DNA from 2 places in the Micromonospora sp. NBRC 107095 genome. Region 2 is predicted to be linked to the other one. Evidence: predicted binding sites of a transcription regulator. Region 2 holds the regulator's gene; the other holds the start of a gene.
What was found. Region 2 encodes HspR, which represses chaperone genes until heat shock. Its sites were predicted from a motif close to TTGAGTNNNNNNNACTCAA; they were not measured.

Region 1 (11,508 bases), on a different contig from region 2:
CGCTCGACACGCACCGATCCTAGGACCGCCGCGCGCCTGCTCCACCCCGGCGAATCATCACTGTGGAACCGTGGAATCCGCACGGTTTTCCCGTGACGAACGGGTCTGCCGCCCGCCCCGATGTCACCGGCACTGTCGAGGCATGGAAAACACCAGGATGTACGCGGACAGCGTCACCGCCGTACCGTCGCCAGCGCCGCTGCCCACCGACGACCCGGCGCCCCCGGGCCCGGCGCCGACCAGCGCGGCAGCGGCCCGCAGCCGGCGGCGACTGCTGTGGCACCTCGGCGAGATGGCGCTGGCGATGGTCGCCGGGATGCTGCTGCTCGGACCGTTGTGGGAACTGGCCGGCACCGCTCTGGGCGTCGGCGGCACGTTGGCCCGGCCGGAGGCCGCCGCGCTGGTGATGGCCACGAACATGACAGTCGGGATGACGGTGGTGATGCGCTACCGGGCGCACCGCTGGCTGGCTGTCGGTGAGATGGCAGCCGCGATGTACGTCCCGTTCCTGCTGCTGCTCGTGCCGTTTCGGGCCGGCCTGATCGGTGCCGACGCCATGGTCCTCGGCGGTCACCTGCTGATGATCCCCGCGATGGTGCTGGTGGCGCTCCGGCACCGACACGAGACGTCGGCGCCGGTACGCCGACACCCGGCCGTGGTGGCGCTCGCCCACCGCTGGCCGACCGGGTTGGCGCTGCTGATGACCGTTGACATGTGGGTCGACCCGAGCGTGCTCAGCCCGTGGACGATGCTGGTGCTGCCCGGCGGCTACCTGCTGATCGGGGCGGTCCGTGGCACGCTGGGCGGGCCGGGAGTGCTCGCCACCCAACTCGCCGGTCTGGCCGGCTGGGTCGCGGTGACACTGGCCGCGGTCGTGGCCGGCGGGCGGACCGCCGCCTGGCTGGTGGCGCTCGGCTGGTTGGCGCACGCCGGTTGGGACCTGGCGCACCACCGCGGCGGCCGGGTGGTGCCGCGCGGCTACACCGAGTTCTGCATGGTGCTCGACGTGGCCCTCGCGGCAGTGATGGTGCTGGCCATCCTGACCACGGACGGCTGACCGAGGCCGCCGCCGGGACCCGGGAACAGGCACAGCACGGACCCGGGGACGGTTCTTGTGGCAGTCGCCGCAACGGCCCGGACGGCGTGATGAAAGGCTTGGCACATGAGTTCCGCACCTGCACAGCACGACGCACCGACTGACGCCACCCCTGACGGCACCGACGAGGTGAGCGCCTTCACCGAGCTCGGGCTGCGCACCGAACTGCTGGGCGCGCTCGCCGCCCTCGGGTACGAGGAGCCGACCCCCATCCAGCGGGAGGCTATCCCACCGCTGCTGAAGGGTCGGGACCTGCTGGGTCAGGCGGCCACCGGCACCGGCAAGACGGCGGCGTTCGCGCTGCCGCTGCTGAACCTCATGACCGCCCACCGCCGCGAGGGTGACCCGGTGGCACTGGTGCTGGTGCCGACCCGGGAGCTGGCGGTGCAGGTCTCCGAGGCGTTCCACCGCTACGGCAAGGACCTCGGCGCGCGGGTGCTGCCGATCTACGGTGGGCAGCCGATCGGGCGGCAGCTGCGGGCTCTGGACAGCGGCGTCGACGTGGTGGTGGCCACCCCGGGGCGGGCCCTCGACCACATCGCCCGGGGCACCCTGCGCCTCGGTGGGCTGGCCACGGTGGTGCTCGACGAGGCCGACGAGATGCTCGACATGGGCTTCGCCGAGGACATCGAGGCGATCCTGGAGCACGCCCCGGCGCAACGTCAGACGGTGCTCTTCTCGGCCACCATGCCGTCGCGCATCGACGGGATGGCCCGCCAGCACCTGCGCGAACCGGTCCGGATCGAAATCGGCCGGGAACAGCCGGTCGCGGGTGAGGCGCCCCGGGTGCGGCAGAGCGCGTACATCGTGACCCGGGCGCACAAGCCGGCCGCGCTGGGCCGGGTGTTGGACGTGGAGTCCCCGACCGCGGCGATCGTGTTCTGCCGCAGCCGCGAAGAGGTCGACCGGTTGACCGAGACGATGAACGGCCGGGGTTACCGCTCGGAGGCGCTGCACGGTGGCATGAGCCAGGAGCAGCGCGACCGGGTCATGGGCCGGTTGCGGGCAGGCACCGCCGACCTGCTGGTGGCCACCGACGTGGCGGCCCGAGGGCTGGACGTCGAGCAGCTGACCCACGTCGTCAACTACGACGTGCCGTCGGCCCCGGAGTCGTACGTGCACCGGATCGGTCGGGTGGGTCGGGCCGGCCGCGAGGGCGTGGCAATCACCCTCGCCGAGCCGCGCGAGCACCGGATGCTCAAGACCATCGAGCGGGTGACCGGCCAGCGGATCACCATCGACAAGATCCCCACCGTGGCGGACATGCGGACCCGCCGGTTGGAGCTGACCCAGGCGGCCCTGCGCGAGAGCCTGCTGGAGGACGACCTCGACCCGTACCGGGTGATCGTCGAGACGCTGACCGACGAGTTCGACCTGATGGAGGTCGCCCTCGCCGCGGTGAAGCTGGCCCACGAGGTGACGTCGCCGGGCTCCGACGACGAGGAGGAGATCCCGCAGGTTCCGGTACGCGGCCCGCGCGAGGGTCGTCCGGAGTCCGGCGGCCGGGGCGGCGACCGGCGGGGCGGAGGTCGGCCACGATCCGGCGGCGGCAACACCGTCCAGGTCTTCGTCGGCCTGGGCCGGCGCGCCGGGGTGCGCCCGCAGGATCTCGTCGGCGCGATCACCGGGGAGACCGGCATCCGTGGCCGGGACATCGGCTCGATCGAGATCGCCGACCGGTTCTCGCTGGTGGAGGTGCCGCAGGGGGTTGCCGACGAGGTCATCTCCGGGCTGCGGCAGAGCACGATCAAGGGCCGCAAGGCCACCGTGCGCCGCGACCGTGGCGGCGACGAGCGCTGAGACTGCTGCACGCGTACCAGAAGGACCCCCGCCGTCTTCGAAGACGGCGGGGGTCCTTCGGTGCGGAGCGTCAGACCGTGAAGAGCGCCGGACCGTCCAGCGTCTTCACGTCGGCCGGGCGCAGCGCCAGAGCGAGCACGTCGGCCACGTCGGCCAGGGTGTGCACGGTCAGCGCCTCGCGCACCTCGGCCGGCAGGTCGTCCAGGTCCGGCTCGTTACGCGCCGGGATGATCACTTCGGTGAGACCGGCCCGGTGCGCGGCGAGCAGCTTCTGCTTCACCCCACCGATCGGCAGCACCCGACCGGAGAGCGTCACCTCACCGGTCATCCCGAACTCGGGGCGGACCGGGCGGCCGGTGACCAGTGACGCCAGGGCCGTGACCATGGTGATGCCGGCGCTCGGACCGTCCTTGGGCACCGCGCCCGCCGGGAAGTGGACGTGGATCCGGCGTCCCGCGAGGGCGTTCGGGTCGATACCGAGCCGCCGCCCGTTGGAGCGCAGGTAGGAGAGCGCGATGTGCGCCGACTCCTTCATCACGTCACCGAGCTGGCCGGTCAGGGTCAGCCCCGGCTCGCCCTCCATGCTGGTCGCCTCGATGAAGAGCACGTCCCCACCGGCGCCCGTGACGGCCAGGCCCGTGGCCACGCCCGGTACGGCGGTGCGCTCGGCCGACTCCGGGGTGAACTTCGGCCGCCCCAGGTAGCCGGTGAGGTTGTCGGTGTCGACGCGTACCGGCGTGGGGTCGGTCGCCAGCGTCACCGTCACCTTGCGCAGGATCTTGGCCAGGGCGCGTTCGAGCTGCCGCACGCCGGCCTCCCGGGTGTACTCCCCCGCGATCAGCGCGAGAGCCTCGTCGGCGACTGTCACCTCCTCGGCGGTCAACCCGGCCCGCTCCCGCTGCCGGGGCAGCAGGTGGTCGCGGGCGATGGAGACCTTCTCGTCCTCGGTGTACCCGTCCAGCATGACCAGCTCCATCCGGTCCAGCAGCGGGCCGGGGATGGCGTCCACCACGTTGGCGGTGGCCAGGAAGAGCACGTCGGACAGGTCCAGGTCGACCTCCAGGTAGTGGTCCCGGAAGGTGTGGTTCTGGGCCGGGTCGAGCACCTCCAGCAGGGCGGCGGCGGGGTCACCGGCGTAGCCGGCGGCCAGCTTGTCCACCTCGTCGAGGAGCACGACCGGGTTCATCGAACCGGCCTCGCGCAGCGCGCGGACGATCCGACCGGGCAGCGCCCCCACGTAGGTGCGCCGGTGCCCGCGGATCTCCGCCTCGTCGCGGACGCCGCCGAGCGAGACCCGGACGAAGTTGCGCCCGAGGGCGCGCGCCACGGACTCGCCGAGGCTGGTCTTGCCGACCCCGGGAGGGCCGGCGAGGGCGAGTACCGCGCCGGAGCCGCGTCCGCCGACCACGCCGAGGTTGCGCTCGGCCCGCCGGTTACGCACCGCCAGGTACTCCAGGATGCGGTCCTTCACATCGGACAGGCCGGCGTGGTCGGCGTCGAGCACCGCCCGGGCCGCGGCCAGGTCGGTGTTGTCCTCGGTACGCGTGCCCCACGGCATCTCCAGCACGGTGTCCAGCCAGGTACGGATCCAGCCCGCCTCCGGGGAGGCGTCACTGGCCCGCTCCAGCTTGCCGACCTCGCGCATGGCCGCCTCGCGGACCTTCTCCGGCAGCTCGGCGGACTCGACCCGGGACCGGTAGTCGGCGGAGCCGTCCGGCTCGTCCTCGCCGAGTTCCTTGCGGATCGCGGCGAGCTGCTGACGCAGCAGGAACTCGCGCTGGGACTTCTCCAGCCCCTCGCGGACGTCGCTGTTGATCTGCTCGGTGATTTCCTGCTCGGCCAGGTAGTCCTTCACCCAGCCGACCAGCAGCTCCAGCCGGGCGGTGACGTCCGGCGCGGCGAGCAGCTCGGTCTTCTGCTCCAGCGTCAGCCAGGGCGCGTAGCCGGCCGAGTCGGCCAGCTCGGAGAGGTCGGTCATCCGCTCCACCGCGTCGATGACCTGCCAGGCGCCCCGCTGTTGGAGCACGGAGGTGACCAGGGCGCGGTACTCGCGGGCGAGTTCCCGGGCGCGGCCGGCGGGAGCGGGTTCGTCGAGTTCGGTCGCCTCGACCCAGAGTGCGGCGCCGGGGCCGGGCACGCCGGAGCCGATGCGCGCGCGGGACAGGCCACGGACGACGGCGGCGGGCTCACCGTCGGGGAGCCGGCCGACCTTCTCGATGGTGGCGACCACGCCGACCGGGCCGTACTCGCCGTCGATGCGGGGAACGGCGAGCAGCTTGCGGTCGCCGGTCGCGCGGGCGGCGTCGATCGCGGCCTGGGTGGTGGGGTCGAGGGTCACCGGGATGACCATCCCGGGCAGCAGCACGGCGTCGGTCAGGGGAAGTACCGGAAGAGTTGCCATCGAACACCTGCCATCACGTTGAGTTGAGCGTGTCTGGCTCAAGTAACAAAACGTTCCCCTTGTTCCGCGCTGTGACCCAGACCACTTCCCCGGCCCGGTTCCGTCGGGTCGCCCAGACCCGTGGGCGACCCGACGGACAGCTCAGGTGAGCTTGCTCTTCACCGTGTTCACCACCGAGCCGGCCACCCCCGGATTGGTGCCGTACAACCGGGGGTCACCCGGCGGCAGCACCGGTTCCGGCGCGTTCGCCCGTGGGTTGTCGTCGTACCGGAACTCGCCCTTGCCGTCGGGCGAGGGCCCGGACGCCCAACGCCCCTGGGCGGCGTCGGTGCCCGAGGAGAAACCCAGGTAGGTGTAGCCGTACTCCTCGGTGAACTCCCCCGAGTCCGGGAAGGCCTCCGGCACCGGCATCTCCTCCAGCCCGTCCTCCTTGAGCTGCTCGATCGCCGCCAGCCACATGTTCTGGTGCATCGTGTCTCGGGCCAGCAGGAAGCGCAGCATCTGCTTGACGCCGGGGTCGTCAGTCATGTGGAACAACCGGGCGACCTGGAGCCGGCCCTGCGCCTCGGCGGTGACGTTGAGCTGGAAGTCGGCCAACAGGTTGCCGCTGGCGGTGACGAACGAGCCGCTCCAGGGCACCCCGTTGGAGTCGGCGGGCAACGCGCCACCACCGCCGTGGATGAAGTGCGCCGGATTCTCGCCGGCGTAGGTCGCGGCACCCCCTGGGTCCTCCGCGATCCCCTCGGTCAGCGACAGCGGCGCGTTGTCCAACAGTCGGGTGATCATCGTGACGATCATTTCGACGTGGCCCATCTCCTCGGTGCCGACATCGAGCAGCAGATCCTTGTACTTGCCGGGCAGCCGGCAGTTCCAACCCTGGAAGAGGTACTGGTTGGCGACTGTCATCTCGCCCCACTTACCGCCCAGCACCTCCTGCAACCGACGCGCGAACGCCGCGTCCGGGCCGTCTGGTTTGGCCTCGAACTGCAGATCCTTGACGTGACTGAACATCCGACCTCCTCGGTACCGCGGACAGGTAGCGAGGCCGTTCCCGCCGGGCTGACCCGAGCGGGCCAACCGGTGTCCCGCCCGGGTCAGTCCAGCGGGCGCGCCACCGGCAGCAGCACCTCCAGCGCCACTCCACGGGGCCGCAGCCGGTGCGCCCGCAGCGCTCCCCCGTCGGTCGCGACGAGCTGTCGTGCGATCCACAGGCCCAGGCCGGACATCCCGGCGGCCGGTGCCGGACGCCGCAGCGCGACCAGCAGCGAATCGTCGACCCGACCCTCGTCGGTGACCAGGATGCTCACGCCGGGACCGCGCATCGTGGCGTAGAGCCCCACCTGCCCGTTGGGTGGCCCGTGCCGCAACGCGTTCTGCACGAGGTTGACCAGGACCTGTCGGGTTCGTCCGGCCGGCACCGGGCAGGAGGCGGCCCGCCGGGTGGCCCGTGCCCGCCGACGACCGGCCGGCACCAACGCGGCGGCCTCCCGCAGGATGCCCGCCAGCGCGACGACCGGCTCGGGCTGCGCGGCCAGTGTCAGCGCGCCGGTGCCGGCGGTCGCGTCGCGCAGCAGACTCTGCAGGTGGGCGGCCTGGTCGCGGGCCAGCTCGGTGATCGCCCGCCGATCGTCACTGGTCAGCTCGCGACGCTCGTCGGCCAGTGCGCGGGTCAACGAGGTCAGGGTGCTGACCGGCGTCCGGAACTCGTGACACAACACCCGCAGCAGCAACTCCGAATCAGCCTCCGCCGGTCGCCGCTCGGCGGGTGTCGGGTCGATGGGGCGCAACCCTCGCAGCAGGTCCCGCAAACCGTGCCGTACGCGCATCCACCCGACTCCTCTCGTTCGGTGCGAACCCGCATGATCGGTACCCGCTGGGGAACGGCCCAGACATGCCGGGAAGCTCCACCTTGCGACTCGTTGTCGTGGACGATCACCCCCTTTTCGTCCGTGGCCTGGAGTTGCTGCTCCCGATCACCAGCAACGGCCGCGCCGAGGTGGTCGCGTCGACCGGCGACGCCTCCGCGGCGGCGGCGCTCGTCGCCGGCTGCCGGCCCGACCTGGCCCTTGTCGACCTGCACATGCCCGCGCCCGGCGGGGTCCGGGCGGTGGCGGCGATCCGGCGGACCACCCCTCGGGTACGGGTGGTCGCGATGTCCGGTTCCGCCGAACCCGCCTCAGCGGTGGAGGCACTGCGGGCCGGCGCCGAGGGTTTCCTGCCCAAGACCAGCGAACCGGAGGAGCTGCTGCCCCCGCTGCTGGCCATCCTCGACGGCTGGGCGGTGCTGCCGGCCGAACTGCTGCGCACCATGCTGCGGCCCACGCGCTCCCCGTCGGTCGACCTCGACGGGGAGGAACGGCGGCTGCTGCGGGCGATTGCCGCCGGCCGCAGCACCGTCGACATCGCCGAAGAACTGCACGTCTCGGAACGGACGGTGAAACGTATGACGGCCGCGTTGCTGCGGAAGTTGCGGGTGTCGAACCGGGCCGAGGCTGCCGCCGTCGCCGGTCACGCCGGGATCCTCGGTGAATGAAGCCCGGTCATCGGACCGATTCACGGTTTTGCTCTGTAACGGAATCGCGACGCGCCGAATGAATGGAAGGCATATTGTTGCGGATTACCGGGGTGATAGGTCAGACTTTGGGCACATCCCGCCGCACACAGGGAGTAATCGGCAATGGCGAGAAAAGTAATCACGGTCCTGACCGACGACCTCGACGGTGGGAAGGCCGACCGGACGGTGGAGTTCAGTCTCGACGGCGTGGCCTACACGATCGATGTCTCCGACGAGAATGCCGGTGTCCTGCGCAAGGCGCTCGATCCGTACATCAATGCGGGTCGGCGGATCGGGCGCGGTCCGGTGGAGAGCGCCCGTTCCGTCCGGCGGCCGGGCCGACCCGCCGGCGCGGGAATGGATCGGGAGCAGAACCGGGCCATCCGGGAATGGGCCGTCAAGAACGGCTACAAGATTTCCGAGCGCGGCCGGATCCCGGTGGAGGTTGTCGAGGCGTACAAGAACCGCTGACGCGACGCGACGACGGGGCCCCGCCAGCACGGCGGGGCCCCGTCGTGTGTCCGGGTCGCCCGTTGTGACGCGACGGCCGGCCACCCCAGGGTGGCCGGCCGTCGTCGCTACCTCAGTTGACGTCGATGCGCACCGAGTCGAAGGCGGGGGTCTGGTTGGCCCGCTCCATCATCGGCAGGCGGTGCGAGCCGTCACCGGCCCAGACGGAGCACTGGGCGGTGCCCGACTCCGGCAGGCCCGGGACCTGAATCGTCACCTCGTCGGGCTGGGCGCCACCGCGGCCGTCCTCGGTCGCGACGAAGAACGCGGGCACCTCCTGCGGCTCCGGCGGCGCGGTCAGGCTGTCCAGCATCCGGCAGGCGGTGTGGAAGTGACCGCGGACCAGGCCCTGGTCGTTGAGCAGCGAACTCTCCACGTAGTAGCCACCCTGACCGGCGGCCAGGAAGCGGTCCCGCACCAGGTTGCGGGTGCTGACCCGCAGGGTGAAGGGCTGGTTCTGGCCAACCTGCTCGGGGAACTGGGTGATCAGCAGCGACGGGTTGTTGGCCGCCGCGCCGACCTCACCGAACTCGGTGCTCACGCAGCGGTTGCCGTTCTGGAAGCCGTCGTGCGGCTGGAGCCGGCTCTCGTCGCAGTCGTTGGCGAGCACGCCGAGCCCGGCGCCGGGCTCGGTGCCACCACCGTTGTTTCCGCCACCGTTGTTTCCGCCACCATTGTTTCCGCCACCGTTGTTGCCGCCGCCGGGCGTGGTGGTGGGGGTGCTGCCACCGCCGTTGTTGCCGCCGGTGTTGCCGGTCGGCTGCACCTGGCACTCGGCGAGCTGGGCCAGGCCCTGCGGCCGGGGTCCGACCCGGTCGATGGCGGTCGTGATCCGGTCCAGCACGGCGCGGCGCTTACCGGCCAACGGCTGGAGAATCGCGTTGCGGATGAACGCCTCACCCTTGTTGCCCTCGGCGGCCAGCCGGCGGTCCGCCTCGGCGATCTGGGTCTGCAACTGGGCGAGGTTGCGGTCCACCTCGGCCCGCGCCCGGTTCGGCACCTGCGGCAGTTTGGACGCCACATCCGGACAGGCGATGGCGGTGCCGGTGCCCACCGTGCCGTCCTTGCCGTCCTCGCACTCGGGGACCGACTGCTGTCCGTCACCCCAGTGGTTACGCACCCATCGACCGTTCTGCCAGGTTCGGCTGGTCGAACCGGCGCCGGTCGGCGCGGTCGCGCCCGGGCTCGGCTCCACGCACTGCCCAGCAGCCGGACGTGGCTTATTTGTCCGCCGGTCCTGGGCCGACGAAATCTGAGTCACGGCGACAACTCCGCCGAAGACCGCGAGCGTGCCGACAACTGCCAGCAGACGCTTGCTCCGCGCGTTGCCGGAAGGCCGGCGCGCCCGAGTGGACCTGCGCATCGAATTGCTCTCCTTCTCGATCCGGTAGTGGATTTCTGCCCTCGGCGGACCGACGGATGTGTGGGGGCACGGCCGCGGCAGGGACCCACCGTGACCCACCCGGTAATGCGTCGATGGCCGACGATGCCCTTTCCGCACCGTCTCCCGCGCCGGTCGACGCGGATGGGGAGATCCTGTTCATTCGCGCAGGAGTACGGGGCGGATGCCGGGAAGGTTCAACTGACGCACAGGAAATTGCCGCGACCCGACACGGAGCCGGTGCGGAGCGGGGAACAGCAGGTGAAACGGGTGCGGTCAGTCGGCGCAGAGATGGTCGAAGGCGAAACCGCCGACCAGTTCGTGGCGGCGCTCGCTCAGCGCGGCGATCCGCGCGGTCCACTCGGCGCGCGGCAGCACGTCCGCCACCGCGTTCTCCCGCAGTCGCTCCCCCACGGCGACAGCGGCGAGGTCCTCGGCCAGCCGGGCCGCGTCGATGCCGCAGGAGAAGCGATGTTCGGTCACCGAGACCACCTCGACGAGGCACGCGTCGGCGCGCACCTGCACCCAGCTCCACCCCTGGGCCGGCCCGTCCACCCAGCGCACGTGCAGCCCTCGCACGATCGGGTCGGCCACCTGCCCGGCCACGTACGCCTCGACGGCCGCCGCGCGGGTCAGCGCGCCGAGGTCGTTGACCGGCCCGGTACGCCCGTCGGGCAGCCGGCCCAGGATGTCCCGGAAGCCCACCGGGGCGGGTTCGGTCCCGGCGACGGTGGCCCCGGCACCCGCGGCGTAGGCGCGCGCGTCGATCACGTACTCGACCAGGCGGCGCCCGTGCTCGGCGGCCCGCAGCGTCGGCGAACCGATCCGCAGCACGGGCAGGCCGGCGGCGGCGCTCACCGCGTCCGTGAGTCGCTGCACGCGCTGTTGCGTCGAGGCGGCGGTCGGCACCGGGCCGATCTCCACGGCGACGACCGGGCGGCCGGTGTCGGCGGCGTAGACCACGAAGTCGAAGCTGGCGCGGCTCGCCGAGGTCCACTGGCTGCCGGTGACACCGGCCGGGCGACCCTGGAGCAGATCACTGAGCCGGCGTGCCGGCAGAACCAGGTGGCCGGCACGGCTGAACAGGGCGTCGTGCCCCGCCTCGGCGGGCATCGCCCGCAGCCAGCCGCGGTCGTCGCTCCCGGTGCTCGTCATCTGCCTGATCCATCCGCCGGTCGGTCGAGCCGGGCCGAGTCTAGGTGGTCGATCATGGGCCACCGACTTCTGATGTGACCGGGATCACAGCAGTGCCGATGTTCCAGGGGTGGCCGCCGGGTGTATCCAGCGACCGTCGGTACCGGACCGGCCCGGAGGTGCGCATGTCGCGACAGCAGTTCGGCTTCCTCGCCGGGTTCCTCGCCGTGGCGGTCTGGGCGCTCGCCGGCGCCGGCGCGGCCGCCCTCGCCGTGCTCGCCGGCCTGCTCGGCTGGTTGGTCGTCCGGGTGCTCGACGGCGACCTCGCGGTGACCGGTCTCGGTGACCGTCGCGCCGACGCTCGGCGACACCGATGACCACCCGTCCGTCCACCGGGCCGAACCCCGGCACCGGGATGGCCGCCGGGACGACCGGTTCCCCGGGCGACGCGGCCGATGTCGCGCGGATCGCCGCGCAGGCGGCCAGCCTGGTTCCGGGCGTGTCCGTGGTCCGCCCGGCGGCGGTCCGCCTGGATGACCGGTCCGTCGGACTCGACCTGCACCTGATCACCTGGTACGGGCACAGCGTGCCGACGATCGCCGAAACGGTCCGGACCGTGGTCGCCGATCAGG
Region 2 (11,508 bases):
GACCGATCCGCCGGACCCCACCGATACGCCCGACCCGACCGATCCGCCCGACCCGGACCCCACCGACCCTGGCCCGACCGGCTCGGCCGACCCCGATCCGACCCCGACCCTGACGGTGGATCCGACGCCGGACCCGACACCGACGCCGACCGACGACGCGACCGCGACCGCCGCGCCGACCAGCACCCGGTCCGTGCCAGCCCCCACCCCCACACCACCCGCGGTACCGACCCGCCGGCCCGGCCCGGCGAACCCGTCGCCGTCGGCCGTCGCCCCGACCCCCCACGTCAGTCCGGCTCCGCTGCCCGGACCGACACACCCCCTGGCTTCGCCGACGGTACGGTGACGATCAGGCGCGGCCCGTCCGGCGTCGGTGCTGATCGGCGGTAGGCGCGTACCGGAGGGGGTGGCGTGGGCGGCGGTGCGGAACTCCGCCCGGTCACCACCCGACCCGGCCCGGGGCTGCGGATCGCCAGACTGGTCACCGAGGTGACCGCACCGGCGGTGCTCGTGTCGCTGCTGATCCTCACGGTGAGCTGGCACAGCGCGCACCGCCCCGGTCAGGGTCTCGTCTGGGGGCTGCTCGCCACGCTCTTCGTCACCGGCATTCCGTTCGCCTACATCGTCGGCGGGGTACGCAGTGGCCGGCTCACCGACCACCACGTCGGCCGCCGGGAGCAGCGCCGCGCGCCGCTACTCGTCGGGCTCGGCTCGGTCGCCGCAGGGCTCGCCCTGCTCGCCGTGTTCGGCGCGCCCCGCCCGGTGCTGGCGCTGGCGGTGGCCGGGCTGGTCGGCCTCGTCGTCGCCGTGTCGGTCAGCCACTGGTGGAAGATGTCGATCCACTCGGCGGTGGCCGCCGGCACGCTGGTCATCCTGATGCTGACCTTCGGGACGCGGCTGGTCGCGGCCGCCCCGCTGCTGGCGGTGGTCGGCTGGTCCCGGGTACGGCTGCGCGACCACACGGTGCCGCAGGTGCTGGCCGGTGGCGTGCTCGGCGCGCTGATCGCCGCTGTGGTCTTCGGCCCGTTGCGCTGACCGGCACCCAGCGACGGGGGCGGGGTCGCGGGCCGCCGCGAGGGCGGGCGGCGCGGAGCCGCCCACCCCCGGGACGCGGTCAGGCGCCGTCGTCGGCGAGCCGGTGCCGGTTCGCCTCGATCCAGGCGTCCAACGCGGCCGGATCGTCCGGGTCCACCCCGTCGGCCATCAGCTGCGCCACCGCCGCGGTGGCCGGGCTGCGCCGCTCACCTGTCGAGTAGAGCCGGGCAAACTCCGGCACCATCTCCTCGATCGCCTCGTCGGTGCGCGTCACCGCCGCCTCGGGCAGCCCGCGCTGGCGCGACGCGTACCGCGCCCACGCCCGCAGCACCCGGGGCAGCATCGCCGCGTCGTCCATGTCCAGCACGGCCCGGCGGTGCACCCAGTCGAGCAGGAAGAGCCCGGACACCGCCGGGCTCCAGCGCATCGGATCGGCGTCCGGGAAGCTCGCCGAGTGATCCAGCAGCAGGCTCAGACAGAAGTGCAGGGAGGCCAACTCGGGGCCGTCGACGGCGTCCAACCCGAACCGGACGGCTTCCGGCGCGGCGAGGAACCGCCGGACCAGGTCGGTGCGCTCGGCGGCGGAGAGCGGCTCCACCTCCGCCGGGCCGGTCGGGCCCGCCGCGGTGGGCAGTATCGCCAACCGGGCACCGACCAACGCCCGGTCGGTGGCGAGTGAGCCCTCACCGGGCAACTCGCCCAGGTCGTCGGTGACCGCCAGATGACGCGCCACCTCGCCCCGGAGCCGGGCCGGATCCTCGGTACGGAACCAGGTCAACTCGTCGTCGGCGCACATCTGCCGAACCTGGTCCAGGATCCGTTCGGCCGGGCCGCCCACGAAGATGTCCTTGGTGATGCCGATGTTGTGGTCCACCAGGGCCACCAGCGCGTGCTCCGAGCCGCCGGACTCGTCGTCGTAGGCGAAGGTCGCCAGGTAGGAGGTCTGATCGCCGTACACGTCGCCGTACGCCCAGCTGCCGGTGAGGTGCACCCGGCCCAGCTGCGCTGTCCAGCTGGGCGCCTGGCTGCCCGGACGGACCCGCTCGGTGCCCTCGGCGGTGGGGACGAGCGTGGCGAACACCTGCCGGATGGTGGTCGCCGCCGCGATCCGGCGGCGGGTGGTGGCGGCGAGGAAGCCGGTGACGAACTCCCGTACGGCGGTGTCGCGGTCGGTCTCCGCGATCGCGTACACGCTGCCGAGCAGGGCGCTGCCCAGCATCTCGGCGTCCAAGGCGGACTCCAGCTTGGTCACGTCGCGTGCGGCGTGCAGCACCGCGTCGTAGGGGGTCTGAGGCGTGGCCATGCTCCGACCCTACGCCGCTGTGGGCGTACGGAGAGCGGTAGCGGGCCGTGCGGAGCGTCAGCCGCGTGCGGCGTCCCGCAGCGCGTCGCGGGCCTGCGCGTACGAGCCCAGCACGATCCGTACCGGGGTCAGCACGTACTCGTCGCCCACCTGGGCCACCCGCGCCGTCAGCCGCTGTTCGGCCCGGGCCCGGGCGCGGCGGGCGGCCCACCGCACCACCGGTCGGGTCAGCGCCGCCACCAGCAGCCCGGCCAGCAGGCCACCGAGCAGCAGCGCCGTCGGCAGCGGCACCGCGCCGACCATCGGGTTGTCCAGCGCGGGCAGGCCGAGAACCCGCAGCGCGTAGCCGAGCACCAACCAGCCCAGCCCGACCACGGCGGCGAGGGTGACCAACCACTGCACACCGCCGACGGCCCGCCACCACACCGGTCGACGGTCGAGGCCGAGGTCGGTGCCGGCGATCGTGCGGTCCAGCGCGTCCGGCAGGTCGCCGAGGCGGGACCGGGCGGCGGACGTCACCGCGCCGGGCCAGGCGGCAGGCAGGTCGGCGGCGGCCCGGTCGGCCACCGCGCGGATGGCGAGGCCGAGCGCCGAGCGTTGGGCGGCCGTCGGGTCCGGTACCGAGGTGGCCGCGACCAGGCTCTCCGCCGGGTCGCTCTGGTCGCCGGGCGGGCCCGGCAGGTGCAGCCGGCGCAGCGGGTCGGGTCGCAACCGCCGCCAGCCCCGGACCACCGGCCAGCCGGTGGCCGCGCCGGCCCGGTGCCGGTACGCCCGCTCCACGGCCTCGGTCACCGCGGGCACCCCGGCCGCCCCGGCCAACGCCCGGTTCAGCCCGTCGACGGCGGTGTCGTCCGGCCCACCCGCCGGCCGGGCCGAACCGACAAGTTGGTCCAGGCCGGCGACGACCGTGTCGACGTCACCGGCGAGGCGGCGCAACGCGGCCTGCCGTTCGGCCACCGTGCGCTCCATGGTGTCGCGCAGCCCGACCATCCCGGCCGGATCGACGGCGGTGGTGGCCAGCAGGGGAACCCCGGTCAGCCCGTCCGTGTCGAGCAGCCGGCGCAGGTCGTCCAGGACCCGCGGCACCTCGGCCGGGGACAGCCGGTCGGCCTGGTTGAGCACGACCACCGTGACGTCGCGGTGCCGGTGGAACTCGCGCAGGTAGCTGTCGTGGATGACCCGGTCGGCGTACTTCTGCGGGTCGACCACCCAGACCACCTGGTCGACGAGGCCGAGGAGTCGATCCACCTCCAGCCGGTGCGATCGCTGCACCGAGTCGAAGTCGGGCAGGTCGAGCAGGATCAACCCGTGCAGGGCCGTCTCGTCGTCGGCGTCCAGGGCGCTCTCCCGGACGAAACGGTGCCGGGGCAGTACGCCGATCCAGTCGAGCAGATGGTTGGCGCCCTCCAACGGCCCCCACACGCAGGCGTGGGTGACGCCGGTGGTCGGCCGGCGGACCCCGACCGGCGAGAGTTCCAGCCGCGCCAACGCGTTGAAGAGGCTGGACTTGCCGCTGCCCGTGGCACCGGCGAGGGCGACCACGGTGTGGTCCCGGGACAGCGCGAGCCGGGTACCGGCCCGCTCGACCAGTGTGTGCGCGGGCACCAGGTCGCCGTCCGGCAGCAGACCGTCCACCGCGGTCAGGAACCGGCGTACCGCGTCCAGTCGGGCGATCAGCGCGTCGGCGTCGACCCGCTGGTCCCCGCGGAACACCTCGCGTACCCGGCCGGCGATGTTGCTCACCGGGAACCCTCCTCGTCGCCGGCCGACAGCCCACTGCGGTGCCGGGCCAGCTCGACCCGGCCGGCGGCCCGGCGCAGCTCGTCGCCGGCGTCCGCGGCGGGGCGGGCGTCGGCGGTGCGGCTCAGGAAGCGCCCGGCCTCCGCGTCGAGCAGCGTCCGCACCCGCTCCAGCAGGTCGGTGCGGGCCTTGTCGGCGAGGGTACGCACCGCCTGGTCGCCGAAGATCGCCTGGAGCACGGCCTGCGCGGCGACAGTGGTGCCGGCACCGGTGGCCACCTCCAACCCGGTCGGGATGAACGCGGTGGAGGCGAAGACGGCGATCATCACGGCCAGCCCGGTGGCGTTCACCGCGTACGCGGCGGTGCGGGCCACGAACCGCTTGTCACCGCCCTCCACCCGGACCAGCTCCAGCACCCCGCGCTGCCAGTCCCGGACCATCCGTTCGGCGCGTTCGGGCAGGTCGTCGCTCGGGTGGGCGAACGACGGGTCGAGCAGACCGGAGCCGGCCGGGTGTGCCTTCCACCCGGTGTACGCGGACTCGGCGGCCTCGGAGGCCACCCCACGCAGCAGTGTCACCAACTGGGACTCGATGGCGTTGCGCAGCTCGACGGCGGGTGCCGGGCGACCCGTGACGGCGGCCACGAGCCGGTCCCGTAGGCGGCCGATCCGGGCCTCCAGCGTGCGGAACAGCTCGCCGGTGCCGACGAACTCCTGCCAGCGGGCGAGCACCTCGCCGCGCAGCAGCCGGCCGTCCTGAAGCCCCTGCTCGACGGTGCGCTCGGCACCCCGGTACGCGGCCCGGACCCGTTCGTCCAGCCCGTCGGCGGCGGCGAGCTGTTCGTCGGCGGCGTCGGCCAGGCCCTCCACGGTGGGATGCAGCGCGGCCAGCGCCCCGTCGAGGGTCTGGCGGACCACCGCGGCCCGTGCGTCAGCGTCGGCGGCCAGCCGGGCGAACCAGTCGGCCAGCGGCGCTGTCACCCCCTCGGGCAGCAGCCCCTGACCGTCGACCCAGGTCTCCGGCAACACGAACAGCGGCGCCCGGTCGAGGTCCTGTTCGGCGAGCATCTCGGTCAGGTGTGCGGCGATCTCATCGGTGGCCTCGGCGGGCACCCGGTCCAGCACCATGGCGATCACCGCGCCGCGCGCCCGGGCGCTGCGCAGCAGCTCCCACGGCACCGCGTCGGCGTACCGGGCGGCGGTGGTGACGAAGAGCCACAGATCGGCGGCGGCCAGCAGTTGGGTGGCGAGCGCCCGGTTGGCGTCGACGACCGAGTCGATGTCGGGCGCGTCGAGGAAGGCCAGCCCGGCGGGCAGGGCCGGGGCGGTGACGAGGTGCAGGGCGCGCGGATCGTCGCTCGGCTCGGTGGTGCGGGTCAGCCCGGGCAGGAGGTCACCCTGGCGGAACCACGCCGCGTCGGACGGGTTGCAGACCAGCACCGGGGAGCGGGTGGTCGGCCGGAGCACGCCGGCCGCGCTGACCCGGGCCTTGACCAGGCTGTTGACCAGTGTCGACTTGCCCGCGCCGGTGGAGCCGCCGACCACCACGAGAAGGGGGGCGTCCAGCCGGGCGAGCCGGGGCAGCAGGTAGTCGTCGAGCTGGTCGGTGAGGGCGGTCGCGGTGTGCCGGGCGGAGCTGGCAGAGGGCAGCGCGAGGGGATACCGGGTCGCGCCGATCGCCTCCCGGAGGCCCGACAGTGCGCCGGGGAGGCTGTCGTCCCCGGTGGTGGCGGGCGGCTCCTCCGCGGTGTCCGGCGGGGCGGTGCGGGCTGCGACGGCGGGCGCGCCGGAACGGGTGGCGGGATCGCCGTGCGTCGTCACCGCTAAAGCGTGCCCGACCGACGCAAGGGAAGACAACCGGACGGTAATAACGGCTGGGTTGCGTCGGGTTGACTCAAGTCGACTTGACGATTGGCCAACGCGTGGCACTATTGAGTCAAGTTCACTCAACTTGTGGTGGGGCCCGCTGCGGGCGGTGCTCGCCAGCAGCCCACGGGCGACGCCCGTCACCTGCACAACCTTACGAAGCGAGGAAGCGAACATGGCACGTGCGGTCGGTATCGACCTCGGCACGACGAACTCCTGCGTCAGCGTTCTCGAGGGCGGTGAACCCACCGTCATCGCCAACGCTGAGGGGTCGCGGACGACTCCGTCGATCGTCGCGTTCGCCCGCAACGGCGAGGTGCTCGTCGGTGAGGTCGCCAAGCGCCAGGCGGTGACCAACCCGGACCGGACGATCCGGTCGGTCAAGCGCGAGGTCGGCACGAACTGGTCCGTCGACATCGACGGCAAGAAGTACACCCCGCAGGAGATCTCCGCCCGGACGCTGATGAAGCTCAAGCGGGACGCCGAGGCGTACCTGGGCGAGCAGATCACCGACGCGGTGATCACCGTTCCGGCCTACTTCAACGACAGCCAGCGGCAGGCCACCAAGGAAGCCGGTGAGATCGCCGGCTTCAACGTGCTGCGGATCGTCAACGAGCCGACCGCGGCCGCCCTGGCGTACGGGCTGGACAAGGGCTCCAAGGAGCAGACCGTCCTGGTCTTCGACCTCGGCGGCGGCACCTTCGACGTGTCGCTGCTGGAGCTGGCCGAGGGCGTCATCGAGGTCAAGTCGACCAGCGGTGACAACCACCTCGGCGGCGACGACTGGGACCAGCGGATCATCGACCACCTGGTCAAGACGTTCCGTGGTGAGCACGGCATCGACCTCGGCCAGGACAAGATGGCCCTCCAGCGGCTCCGTGAGGCCGCCGAGAAGGCCAAGATCGAGCTGTCCGCCGCCACCACCACCAACATCAACCTGCCGTACATCACCGCTGGCGCGGCCGGCCCGCTGCACCTGGACGTGACGCTCAGCCGCGCCGAGTTCCAGCGGATGACGCAGGACCTGCTGGACCGTTGCAAGGGCCCGTTCGAGCAGGCCGTGAAGGACGCCGGGATCAAGATCTCCGACGTCGAGCACGTCATCCTGGTCGGCGGTTCGACCCGGATGCCCGCCGTGACCGACCTGGTCAAGCAGCTCACCGGCCGCGACCCCAACAAGGGCGTCAACCCGGACGAGGTCGTCGCCGTCGGCGCCGCCCTCCAGGCCGGTGTGCTCAAGGGTGAGGTCAAGGACGTCCTGCTGCTCGACGTGACCCCGCTGAGCCTGGGCATCGAGACCAAGGGTGGCATCTTCACCAAGCTGATCGAGCGCAACACCACCATCCCGACCAAGCGCTCCGAGGTCTTCACCACGGCTGACGACAACCAGCCGTCGGTGCTGATCCAGGTGTTCCAGGGCGAGCGGGAGATCGCGGCCTACAACAAGAAGCTCGGCACCTTCGAGCTGACCGGCCTCCCGCCGGCGCCGCGTGGCGTGCCGCAGATCGAGGTCGCCTTCGACATCGACGCCAACGGCATCGTCAACGTGCACGCCAAGGACCTGGGCACCGGCAAGGAACAGAAGATGACGATCACCGGCGGCTCGTCGCTGCCGAAGGACGACATCGAGCGGATGCGCCGGGACGCCGAGGAGCACGCGGAGGAGGACAAGCGCCGCCGCGACGACGCCGAGACCCGCAACGTGGCCGAGGCGCTGCAGTGGCAGACCGAGAAGTTCCTCGCCGAGAGCGGCGACAAGCTGCCCAGCGAGAACCGTGAGCAGCTCAACGAGGCGCTCGGCGAGCTGCGCGGCGCCCTCGGCGGGCAGGATGTCGAGAAGATCAAGTCCGCACACGAGAAGCTGGCGCAGGTCTCCCAGCAGGCCGGCTCGCTGCTCTACTCGCAGCAGGCCGAGCAGGGTCAGCAGCCGGGTGGCGAGCCCGGCCCGGGTGCGGCCGGCGCGACCGGCGCGCAGGCCGGCGGCGCCGACGACGTGGTCGACGCGGAAATCGTGGACGAGGACGGCAAGAAGTGACCGTCGGCCTCCGACACGTGTCCACCGCGAAGGGGATGAGGTAGCCGCATGACGCAGAAGCCACGAGCCGCCGACCCGGGCGAGACCGGGTCGACGCCGGGTGGCTCCGCGCCCACGGAGCAGACCACCGGCGACGGGGAGCGGGTCGTCATCCGTAACAACCGCAAGCTCGTCGACACCGCCGAGCCGGAGGGCACCGCCGCCGACGCGGAGGCCGGCGTACCGGCCGAGGGTCTGGTCGAGGACGCCGAGGTCGTGGTCGACGAGATCGAGGTCGAGGTCAACGCCACCGACGGGCCGGAACCGTCCGGCCCGCCGGTGGTGGACGCCCCGGCGCAGCCGGTGGACGGCGGCGGCACGGGCACCTCGCTCGGTGCCGAGTTGGAGGCGCTCCGGGCCGAGCTCGACGAGCGGACCAGGGACCTGCAGCGGGTGTCGGCGGAGTACGCCAACTACCGCAAGCGGGTCGACCGTGACCGCAGCCTCGTGCAGGAGCAGGCGACCGGCTCGGTGCTGGCCGCGCTGCTGCCGATCCTGGACGACCTGGACCGGGCGCGGGAACACGGCGACCTGGTCGGGCCGTTCGGCACGGTGGCGGAACAGCTCACCACCGCGCTGGGCAAGTTCGGCCTGAACGCCTTCGGCGAGCAGGGCGACCCGTTCGACCCGACCCGGCACGAGGCGGTCGCGCACCAGACCTCGGCCGACGTCAGCGAACCGACCTGCGTGCAGGTCATGCGACGCGGCTACCAGCTCGGTGAGCGGCTGCTGCGCCCCGCGCTGGTAGCGGTCGCGGATCCGGAATAGTGCCAGCCAGTGACCGGGCCGTCCCGCCCACCGCACGGCGGTGGGCGGGACGGCCGGGCCACCAGGGTCGGAAGGAGGTGGACCGGTGAGTTCGAAGGACTGGATCGAGAAGGACTTCTACGCCGTGCTCGGCGTGGACAAGGCCGCCTCCGCGGATGACATCAAGAAGGCGTACCGCAAGGTGGCCCGGGAGTCGCACCCGGACCACAACCCGGGCGACCCGAAGGCCGAGGAGCGGTTCAAGGCCGCGTCCGAGGCGTACAACGTGCTGTCGGACAGCGGCCGCCGCCGCGAGTACGACGAGATGCGCTCGCTCTTCGGTTCGGGCGCGTTCCGGCGCAACGCCCGGGGTGGTGGCCAGCCGGGTGGCATGCCGTTCGACGTCTCCGACATGTTCGGTGGCGGCGGAGGCGGCGATCGCCGCTTCGGGGGCGCCGGCTTCCAGGACCTGTTCAGCTCGATCTTCAGCGGCGGTCAGGCCGGTGGTCAGGCCGCGCCTCGCGGTCCGGCCCGTGGCCGGGACGTGGAGACCGAGGTGGCGCTGGACTTCGGCGACGCGGTGCGCGGGGTGACGCTGCCCCTGACGCTGCGCGCGCCGGGGGTCTGCGACACCTGCCACGGCAACGGGGCCAAGCCCGGCACCCAGCCGCAGACCTGCCCGGTCTGCCATGGTGCCGGCGTGACCACCCGCAACCAGGGGTCGTTCAGCTTCTCCGAGCCGTGCCGCAACTGCCAGGGCGTCGGCACCGTGGTCGAGGAGAAGTGCCCGGAGTGCCACGGCAGCGGCGGTGTCACCAAGACCCGCACCATGAACGTGCGCTTCCCGGCCGGTGTGGCCGACGGTCAACGCATCCGGCTGGCCGGGCGCGGCGAGCCGGGCGAGCGCGGCGGTCCGGCCGGTGACCTCTTCGTGCACGTCAAGGTTCGGCCGGACGAGTTGTTCGGGCGTACCGGAGACGACCTGACGCTGACCGTTCCGGTGACCTTCGCGGAGGCCGTGCTCGGCACGGACCTGCGGGTGCCCACGCTCGACGGCGCGGTGACCCTGCGGGTTCCGCCGGGGACGCCGAGCGGGCGGGTGCTGCGGGCCCGGGGCAAGGGTGTGGTCCGCCGTGATGGGCAGGCCGGTGACCTGCTGGTGACGTTGGACGTGGTGGTGCCGGCCCGGTTGTCCGACGAGGCGCGCACGGCGCTGGAGTCGTTCGCCGAGCAGACTCCGCCGGCGGCCCGGGAACATCTCGACGCACGGGTGCGTCGAGTCAGTTAGTCCGGTGGAGGGGACGCGGAGGTGAGCGGGATGTCGGGCGAGTTCCTCGGTTCGGGCGACCCTGCCTACGAGGCCAAGGTGCTGATGATCTCGGTGGCGGCGCGGATGGCGGGGATGCACCCGCAGACGCTGCGCCAGTACGACCGACTGGGGCTGGTGCAGCCCGGTCGGGCGGCCGGTGGCGGGCGTCGTTACAGCGTCCGCGACGTGGTGCTGCTGCGCGAGGTGCAGCGGCTCAGCCAGGACGACGGGATCAACCTGGCCGGCGTCAAGCGGATCATCGGGCTGGAGCGGCTGCTGGAGCAGGCGCAGCAGCGGGTGGCCCGGCTGGAGGCGGAGCTGGACGCCGCGTACCGCCGGGTGGCCGAGCTGGAGTCGCTGGCCCGCTTCCCGGGCCGGGATCTGGTGCCGACCAACCGCACCTCCACCGCCCTGGTGGTGTGGCGCCCCCGCCGCACGCCCGATCGCTGACCTGCCGCTCACCCGGAGCTGTCTGCCCAGCCCGGACCGCGCTGGATTTCCCGGCGCGGTCCGGGCTGCTTCGGTTAGCCTGTCGATAAGGGTTCAATCGCCTTAAATCGGACCCACCGGCATGGCGAGGGGGAGCGATGGCGGAGCCGGCGAAGAAGATGGCCCAGCAGACGGAGGACCGGTTGGAGAACCTGGCCGAGACCGTCCGCGAGAAGTTCGACAAGGTCACCGAGGGGACCTACCGGGACCGGATCATCGCGGGCCGGTTCGCCGAAGACGGCGAGCGCGGCGGCGACCCGGGCCGAGCCGAGCCGGAACGCAAGCAGGACTGACCGGTGACCGACGTGCGGGCCGGGACCCACGGGGGGTCCCGGCCCGTTCGCCGCATGAATCGTTTACGACATCAGCTCCAAAGGGGCGTGGTCGCACTTAGCCCTCGCCGATGGTCAGCGAATCCGTCCTTCAGCCGAGGCGGCGGTTTTCGCGGACCAGGCCGCCCTCGCACCAGTCCCGGTAGACGAAGAGATCCGGTCGGGCCAACAGCACCCGGCCGTTGTGCGCCCAGATCTTCATCAGCTCGTCGCCGTCCCGTTCGGCCTGTTCGACGAGCTTGCGGAAACGGCGCTTCGGGTGGGCGCGGAAATTCGTCCGGATGCCGTCGGCCGCGTAGATGTACAGGCAGTGCAGCGCGAAACGCCGGGCCGGGCAGGTCGGATCCATCGCTAACTCGAAGAGCGTCAACACCAGTCGGTCGCCGGAGACCAGCAGGTCCCAGTCGGGTGGCATCGAGGCCAACGGCACCGAATCGGGCTTGTACGCCCAAGCTCGCAACTCCGCCGGAGTCGGATCGACGGGGTTGGCGAAGCCGTGGAACGTCGATTCCTGCACGCTCACCGGCCAACCTTCCGCTCTCGCCCGCGTTTGGCAACGCTGCCTGCGGACCCTGGCTGCTGCGGCGAAACGGTAACCCGCCCACGCTTTGCTG

Region 1: lon (endopeptidase La) is a predicted target of HspR. The motif match lies at 5,321-5,339, and genes of this name have one in related genera.

The regions. Positions count from the first base shown of each region.
Region 1 covers NZ_BSTU01000002.1:899,705-911,212, reverse strand. Annotated here, with positions in the region: gene QSK15_RS16625 (sensor histidine kinase) at 1-10, opposite strand, end outside; gene QSK15_RS16620 (hypothetical protein) at 143-1,057, shown strand; gene QSK15_RS16615 (DEAD/DEAH box helicase) at 1,163-2,896, shown strand; gene lon (endopeptidase La) at 2,967-5,297, opposite strand; gene QSK15_RS16605 (manganese catalase) at 5,439-6,308, opposite strand; gene QSK15_RS16600 (sensor histidine kinase) at 6,392-7,123, opposite strand; gene QSK15_RS16595 (response regulator) at 7,207-7,830, shown strand; gene QSK15_RS16590 (histone-like nucleoid-structuring protein Lsr2) at 7,975-8,322, shown strand; gene QSK15_RS16585 (hypothetical protein) at 8,435-9,724, opposite strand; gene QSK15_RS16580 (DUF2726 domain-containing protein) at 10,019-10,897, opposite strand; gene QSK15_RS16575 (hypothetical protein) at 11,062-11,253, shown strand; gene QSK15_RS16570 (Asp23/Gls24 family envelope stress response protein) at 11,250-11,508, shown strand, end outside.
Region 2 covers NZ_BSTU01000001.1:270,116-281,623, forward strand. Annotated here, with positions in the region: gene QSK15_RS01315 (hypothetical protein) at 1-346, shown strand, start outside; gene QSK15_RS01320 (phosphatase PAP2 family protein) at 412-1,035, shown strand; gene QSK15_RS01325 (hypothetical protein) at 1,115-2,338, opposite strand; gene QSK15_RS01330 (GTPase) at 2,396-4,081, opposite strand; gene QSK15_RS01335 (GTPase family protein) at 4,078-5,898, opposite strand; gene dnaK (molecular chaperone DnaK) at 6,119-7,978, shown strand; gene grpE (nucleotide exchange factor GrpE) at 8,027-8,785, shown strand; gene dnaJ (molecular chaperone DnaJ) at 8,871-10,052, shown strand; gene QSK15_RS01355 (heat shock protein transcriptional repressor HspR) at 10,083-10,523, shown strand; gene QSK15_RS01360 (hypothetical protein) at 10,661-10,855, shown strand; gene QSK15_RS01365 (hypothetical protein) at 10,986-11,417, opposite strand.